Marinobacterium aestuarii: one gene and its partner. The protein of the gene in region 2 interacts with the protein of the main gene of each other region in a pairwise test. Links are inferred from orthologs where the notes say so. Each region holds a gene or a part of one and is shown on either strand. Other genes may lie near its edges.

Region 1 (3,217 bases), 870 kb from region 2 along the record:
CCGCCAAGTTCAACACCATACATGTCGGTACTGGCATAGACCCGAAAATAGGCGGTATGCAGCGTTTTCTGCACCAGCTCGCGCAGCGCCTCGCTTTCGCTGGCAATAACCGTCGCCGTGAGCTGCCGCGCAGCCACTTCCTTGGCAAGGTTGGGCCCACTCAGAACACCGATGCGGGCGTCCGGCAGCTCGTCGGCGAGGATCTCACTCATCAGACTGAAGGTACCCGCCTCGATACCCTTGGTGGTGCTGACGACCATTTGACCGGGCGTCATATAGGCTCTGGCTTCATGCACCAGGGCACGAAAACCACCGCTGGGAATGGCCACGAACACCAGTTCAGCCCCACTCAGCGCATCTTCGAGACTGGCGTGCGCTTCAAGCGCAGCCGCCAGCGGATAGCCCGGCAGATACTTGCTGTTTTCACGATTCTGACGGACGTTCTCGACCTGCTGTGCGTCGCGCATCCAGAGCCGTACCTGGATGCCTTTTTCCGCCATGATGTTGGCCAGCACAGTACCAAAGCTGCCACCACCCAACACGGTCACCTGCATCGCACCCTTCATCGATCAAAACTCCCTGAAATTAGACTGTGGCTGGACACACTGCCAATGCAGTGATGCCGTGCAGGGTGCCAGCGGGCAGCCGGCACCCTGCAGATCAGACCTTGGGCGCGGAGCCGGACTCGTCGGCGGCATCGACTGCGACCTCAGCAGCTTCAACAGCCGCGTCGGCCTGCTGCAACCTGGCAGCCTTCAGAGCATCTTGCGCCGCCTGGGTCTCAGCCACCTTGTCAGCATCAGCCGCCTGCCCGGCTTCAGCAGTTTCTTCAATTTGGTCAGCTTCTGCAGCCTGCTCTGGCTCATCAGAGGCCTGCACGACCGGCACTGCGGCCAGGTCATCAACGGGGGCGTGGGGCTGAGCGTCAGCAGACAAGTCTTCAGACGCCCCTTCAGACGACGCTTGCACCGGGGCATCATCGGCATCAGTGGCAACCGCCACCTCTGTTTCTTCTGCCACAGGAGCGGCCACCGGCATGATATCGAGCAACAGCTCGGGATCGGGGTGCAGGCAGTTCATTTTCACACCGGTTTCAACTTCAATTTCCGGAATCAGGAAAGAGTCATTTTCACAGGCGAAACACACCGAAGCACCGGTTGCGCCGGCACGACCGGTACGGCCAATACGGTGCACGTAATCTTCCGGGTCTTCCGGCAACTGGTAGTTGATAACGTGGGTCACGCCGTCGATATGAATGCCGCGCCCGGCCACATCAGTCGCCACCAACACCTGGATCTTGCCGCTGCGGAAATCTTCCAGCGTACGCAAGCGCTTGTTCTGCGGAATCTCGCCGGACATCAGCGCCGCGCGCAGACCGTCTTTCTCGAGCCGCTCGGCCAGAGCACGGGTTTCATGGCGGCGGTTGCCAAATACAATGACCTTCTCGATGCCATTGACACGGATGTAATTGCGCAGCAGACGATACTTCTGACTGCTGGACACCAGGAAGACGGTCTGACTGATATTGTCGGTGGTCTTGCGATCCGGTTCGATCTCAACCCGCACCGGATCCACGGTCCATTGCTGCGCCAGGCTCATGATATCGTCGGAGAAGGTGGCACTGTAAAGCAAGGTCTGACGGTCTTCGCCCTTGCGCGGCGTCTGGCGAATGATGGTGCGCACATCGGGAATAAAGCCCATGCTCAGCATGCGATCGGCTTCATCCAGCACCAGCACTTCGACGTTGTACAGATCCACTTCCTTGGAACGCACGAAATCAATCAGTCGCCCAGGCGTCGCCACCAGAATATCCACCGGGCGTTCGCGCAGCTCCGAGCGCTGTTTTTCGTAATCCATGCCACCGACCAGCGCAACGGCACTGATATCGGCATATTTGCCCAGATCCACCGCATCGGATGCGATCTGCAGCGCCAGCTCACGGGTCGGCGCCACGATCAGCACGCGGGGCTCGCCCATGCGACGCTCTTCACCCAGCGGAAAGTCGATCAGATCGGTGATGATGCCGGTCAGAAAGGCCGCCGTCTTGCCGGTACCCGTCTGGGCCTTGCCAATAATATCCTTGCCCGCAAGCGCAGACTCGAGGGTGGCCGCCTGAATCGGCGTACAGTACTGATACCCCAGGTCCTGGATGGCGCGCAGCATGGCATCCGGCAGATTGAAGTCATGAAAACGCGACTTGCCTTCTTCTACTGGCACTACAAAATCCGCCGGTGACCACTTCTGCACCTTGGGGGCGCTGCGCGGGCGCGAGCCGCCACGCTTGCGTGAGGATCCGCGGGATGGACGTCTGCGCTTGTTGCTCTTATCGTCGTTAGTCAATGTGAAACCTTAAACCCTGTTAGTTCAGTTTGCGCCTGAAAGGTGGCAACGCATCCAGCAGCTGTCTGCCATAGCGTTTCGTGACCACCCGGCGATCCAGCAAAATAATGTTGCCGCTATCCTGTTCTGTTCTGAGCAAGCGCCCTACCGCCTGGGTGAGGCGCATGGAGGCCACGGGCACGCTCCAGTCAATAAAGGCATTGCCGCCCTGGCGCTCAATCCACTCCGCCATGGTTGCGTCCACCGGATCATCCGGCACGCTGAATGGCAGCTTGGTAATAATGACTTCAGTCAGGTAGTCACCGGGCAGGTCGACACCTTCGGCGAAGGACGCCAGACCAAAAATAATGCTCTGCGTGCCCTTGTCGATCGCCGCCCGATGCTGCTGCAGTATTTCATTCTTCGAAAACTGGCCCTGGGACAGAATCGTATTCTTAATGGAATCACCCAAGTGTTCAAGCACAGTGCGCATCTGGCGCCATGAACTGAACAAAACCAGGGTAGCACTGGCCTGGGGCAGCCGCTTGGCAAGAAAATCAGCAACCTCTGCAGTATGGGCCTCGGGGTTCGAGGGATCCGCCTGCATGGGGGGCACCCAGAGCTCGGCACAGCGCTGATGGTCGAACGGGCTTTGCAGCCGTTCGCAGGGGCTGTCCGCGGGCAAGCCCAGATCCACCAGCACACGGTCAAAGTGCCCCAGGGCCGTCAGCGTTGCCGAAGTGACAACAGCGCCGTAACAGTGCTGCCACAGATGCTCGCTAAGCGTTGCCGCCGCCGACACCGGGCTGCTGCGGCACTCGAAATCCACCCCGTCGGGAGATTCAATCACATTGATCCAGCGCGCCGTTGGCGAGCTGCCCTCGGGATCCGGATTGCG
Region 2 (4,173 bases):
CTTAGAGAATGCAAATTTATCGAACCGTCTGACCCTCCCCACGATATTTCTGGCGATGCGGTGGGCGCAGAAGCCCGGGCACCGGCAAAAAGACCTATTCGACAACAGTTTTCAGGAATGCACTCCAGCCACCGGTCCTGAGCGGTCCGGTTGCAGGTGAAGATGTACATCAGCCCAGAACCTGCCCGCAACGGCAGCAACAAGCAAAGAACTTAGAACTATATTGGCTGGCGTTTCCTCCACCGACGATACGAGTCTACACATTGCCAGGCGGCACTATCAGCCCCTGGCCGCGTCACACTGACCGCGTCACAAGACCGGGCCGTACCATCAAGATACGGTCAAGCAGCTCGACCAGTGGCCAGACGTGCGTTCCCCTATTAAAGAATGCTAACTACATGAAAAGAATGCTAATTAACGCAACTCAGCCAGAAGAGTTGCGGGTCGCCCTCGTTGACGGGCAGCGGCTTTATGATCTGGATATAGAGTCATCCAACCGTGAGCAGAAAAAGGCCAACATCTACAAGGGCAAAATCACCCGTGTAGAGCCGAGCCTTGAAGCGGCCTTCGTCGACTATGGCGCCGATCGTCACGGCTTCCTGCCCATGAAGGAAATCTCCCGCGACTACTTCAGCAAGCAGCCCGAAAAAGGCGGCCGTCCGAACATCAAGGATGTGCTGAAGGAAGGCACCGAAGTTATTGTTCAGGTTGAAAAAGAAGAACGTGGCAACAAGGGCGCAGCCCTCACCACCTTCATCAGCCTGGCCGGTCGCTACCTGGTTCTGATGCCCAACAACCCCCGTGCCGGCGGCATTTCCCGCCGTATCGAAGGGGATGAGCGCAGCCAGCTGAAAGAAGCCCTGTCCGGCGTCGATGTGCCCGAAAAGATGGGTATCATCATTCGCACCGCGGGTGTCGGTCGCACCTCGGAAGAGCTGCAGTGGGACCTGAACTACCTGGCCACCCTGTGGGAAGCCATCACCGAAGCCGGCACCAAGCGCAACGCGCCCTTCCTTGTTTATCAGGAAAGCAACGTCGTTATCCGTGCGATCCGCGACTACCTGCGCAACGATATCGGCGAAGTGCTGATCGACAGTGACAAGGTGTTCGACGAAGCCCGCCAGTTCATCCGCCATGTGATGCCGAGCTTCGAAAGCAAGATCAAGCTCTATAAAGAGCAGACGCCGCTGTTCAACCGCTACCAGATCGAGTCCCAGATCGAAACGGCCTTTGAGCGCGAAGTCACCCTACCCTCCGGCGGCTCTATCGTGATAGACCCGACCGAGGCCCTGGTATCCATCGATATCAACTCGGCCCGCGCTACCCGTGGCAGCGATATCGAAGAAACGGCACTCAACACCAACCTGGAAGCGGCGGAAGAAATCGCCCGCCAGCTGCGTCTGCGTGATATCGGCGGCCTGGTGGTCATCGATTTCATCGACATGACACCGATCAAGAACCAGCGTGCGGTGGAAGACCGTCTGGCTGATGCCCTCAAGCTGGACCGCGCCCGCGTCCAGATGGGGCGCATCTCCCGCTTTGGCCTGCTGGAAATGTCGCGTCAGCGTCTGCGTCCGTCACTGGCCGAATCCCGCGGCACCGTGTGCCCGCGCTGCAACGGACAGGGCTCCATTCGTGATACCGAATCCCTGGCCCTGTCGATCCTGCGCCTGATCGAGGAAGAGTCCTCCAAGGACCGCACGTCCCAGATTCGCGCCATTCTGCCGGTCACGGCTGCAACCTACCTGCTGAACGAAAAACGTCACGAAGTTCACGAAATCGAACTGCGCCATCAGGTACGCATCGTCATAGTGCCGAATCCGAACATGGAAACGCCGCACTATGAAGTCGTGCGCCTGCGTGATGACCACACCGTGGCCACCACCAACGACGCCAGCTACAGCCTGCAGCCACCGCCCAAGCAGGAAGAGTTCACCGCCTCTGCTGCCAAGGTCGTGAAGCGCGAGGAAGCCGCTGTACAGGGCATAGCTCCCGCCTCCCCGGCACCGGCTGCAGCGCCTGAACCCGCGCCTGCGCCCAAACCGGCAGCCGCAGCGCCTGCACCAGCACGCACCCAGCGCGCCCCTGCAGCGGCTAAACCTGCAGCCGCTGCACCGGCCGCTCCTGCTGCTGCCCCCGTCTCACTGGGCACCAAGCTGGCCGGCTTTATCAAGGGCCTGTTTGGTGATACGCCCAAGCCGGAACCTGAACCGACACCGCTGCCCGAGATTCGTCAGGGTCGCGCGCCGAGTCAGAACCGCGAAGAGCGTAATCGCCCGGCTCAGGAACGCAGCAACAGCAACAAGCCCAAGCGCCGTCGCGACAGCCGTGACAATGACCGTCGTCGTCGCTCGCAGCAGGACTCCGACGAAATCATCACCATCACGCCGCAGCAGGCCGACAGCGCACCGGCACCGAGTTCTTCTGCTGAAGAACAGAGTGGTTCGAGCAAGCCGCGTCGTCGTCGCAGCCGCAGCCGCAAGAATGACAGTGATGAGTCCCGCAACGAACGCTCTGCCCGCAGCGCTGAGACAAGCGAAGAGCAGCAGCTCGAGCAGAATGACACCCGCGTAAAACAGCCGGATGTCGTGAGCCCGAGTGAGACTGATGACACGCCTAAGGCAAAGCCTGCAGCAGAGAAGCGCGAAGCACGCGACAACAGCGCCGAGGACAGCGAAACCCGCGGTCGTCGCCGTGGTCGTCGTCGTCGCGGTTCTGACCGCGTTGCCGAGCGCACAGGGACAGACGCTGATGCGACTGCAACAGTTGCCGCAACGGCGGTAGCCGCCGAGACCATGCAGCAGAACGCAAGCGAGTCAACCGCCGACAAGGTTACTGCCACCGCCGTACAGGATGCCCCAGCTATTGCAGAGTCTACCGAGACGCAAACGGCTGCGAGCGATGAAGCCAATCAGAATGCCACTGTCGCCTCCGGCGACACGCAGAATGATGCGACTGCACCGCAGGCAGAGGCTGAAGCTAGCACGACTGAAGCGCCTGCTCCTGCAGAAAGCGCAGAGACCGCTGCTGAAGAGGCCCCTGTTGCTGAAACTGCAGCGCAATCTGCGGCTCAAGCTGAAGAACCTGTCCAGGAAGACGCAGCAGAAGCCCAAAAGGCAAGCACTGAAGCAACAACTGAAGCTCCTGAAGTAGTGACTGAAGCCGCAACAGACGCTGCCGAAGAGACTGCGACAGACACTGTCGAGGTTGAAACGGTGAGTGCTGAAGTGCTCGCCGAGCCCGCTGCAACCGAAGAAGCTGCACAGCAAGCTGAAGCCGAGCAGGCAACAGCGGTAACGCCTGCGCAGTCCGACAGCGCGGTAGAAGCCTCTGCAGACACAGCAGCAGAGGCTGCAGAAGTGACAGCCAGCCCGGATACCACCGAAGCTGAAAAAGCTGCCGAAGCTGAAAAAGCTGCACCGGTCGAAGCCGCTGAAGCCGCTGAAGCTGAAACAGCCGAAACAGTTACCGACGTGGTCGCTGAAGCCGCACCTGCAGCCGAAACCACTGCAGTAGAAGTAGAAGCCGCCGCTGAAACCACAGAAGTTCAGGCCCCGGAAGAAGCGACTGAAGAGCCGACTGAAGCAGCCGTAGCCGAGCCCGCTATCGACACAGCCGTAGCCCCGGCTGCACAGCAGCCTGCACCGCGTCGCCGTCGTCGCTCAGGCCGCGCGCCTAATGACCCGCGGGAAAAGCGCCGCAGTCAGCAGAAAGCGCAGGATGAAAACGTGGAAAACCAGCACTCCTGAGTGCTGAATACAAAAAAGCCGGCTTAATCGCCGGCTTTTTTTTGCGCGCTTTTTACTGAGCCTTTTTTGCTAAGCCTTCTTTTACTGCTAAAGGGCTTCCTGCCCCTGTCGTCAACCCTGTTCCACCTGCGACTCCAGCAGCATCAGGCCGGATACAGACGCGGCTCCATTTCCAGCTGCACGCCAAAACGTGCAGCAACCGACTGCACGATTTCGCCCGCCAGCAGCATCAGCTCAGGTGCGGTACCAGCACCCAGGTTGACCAGCACCAGTGCCTGACGCTCGTACACCCCCACGGCTCCGCGCACATGCCCTTTCCAGCCACACTGCTCGATCAGCCAACCCGCCGCAAGCTTGTAACCCTCGCCTGCCGGATAAGCCACGAGCCTGGGAAACTGCTGCAGCAACTCACGGTAGTGAACAG

The links.
Region 1: the proteins of rne (region 2) and rhlB interact in binary tests that used the Escherichia coli proteins (3 or more experiments, as listed by UniProt). The link is inferred for Marinobacterium aestuarii from one-to-one orthologs.

What each region holds. Positions count from the first base shown.
Region 1 is NZ_CP015839.1:2,956,866-2,960,082, forward strand. Bases 1-2,904 are described here. They hold rhlB (ATP-dependent RNA helicase RhlB), read right to left. Parts: upstream 2,341-2,904; coding sequence 661-2,340; downstream 1-660. Other genes in these bases: A8C75_RS12950 (NAD(P)H-dependent glycerol-3-phosphate dehydrogenase), read right to left, coding at 1-566; dinG (ATP-dependent DNA helicase DinG), read right to left, coding at 2,360-2,904. In the rest of the region: more of dinG, read right to left, coding at 2,905-3,217.
Region 2 is NZ_CP015839.1:2,087,426-2,091,598, reverse strand. Bases 90-3,949 are described here. They hold rne (ribonuclease E), read left to right. Parts: upstream 90-398; coding sequence 399-3,749; downstream 3,750-3,949. Other genes in these bases: murB (UDP-N-acetylmuramate dehydrogenase), read right to left, coding at 3,893-3,949. Outside these bases: more of murB, read right to left, coding at 3,950-4,173. UniProt on the Escherichia coli protein: Endoribonuclease that plays a central role in RNA processing and decay. Required for the maturation of 5S and 16S rRNAs and the majority of tRNAs. Also involved in the degradation of most mRNAs.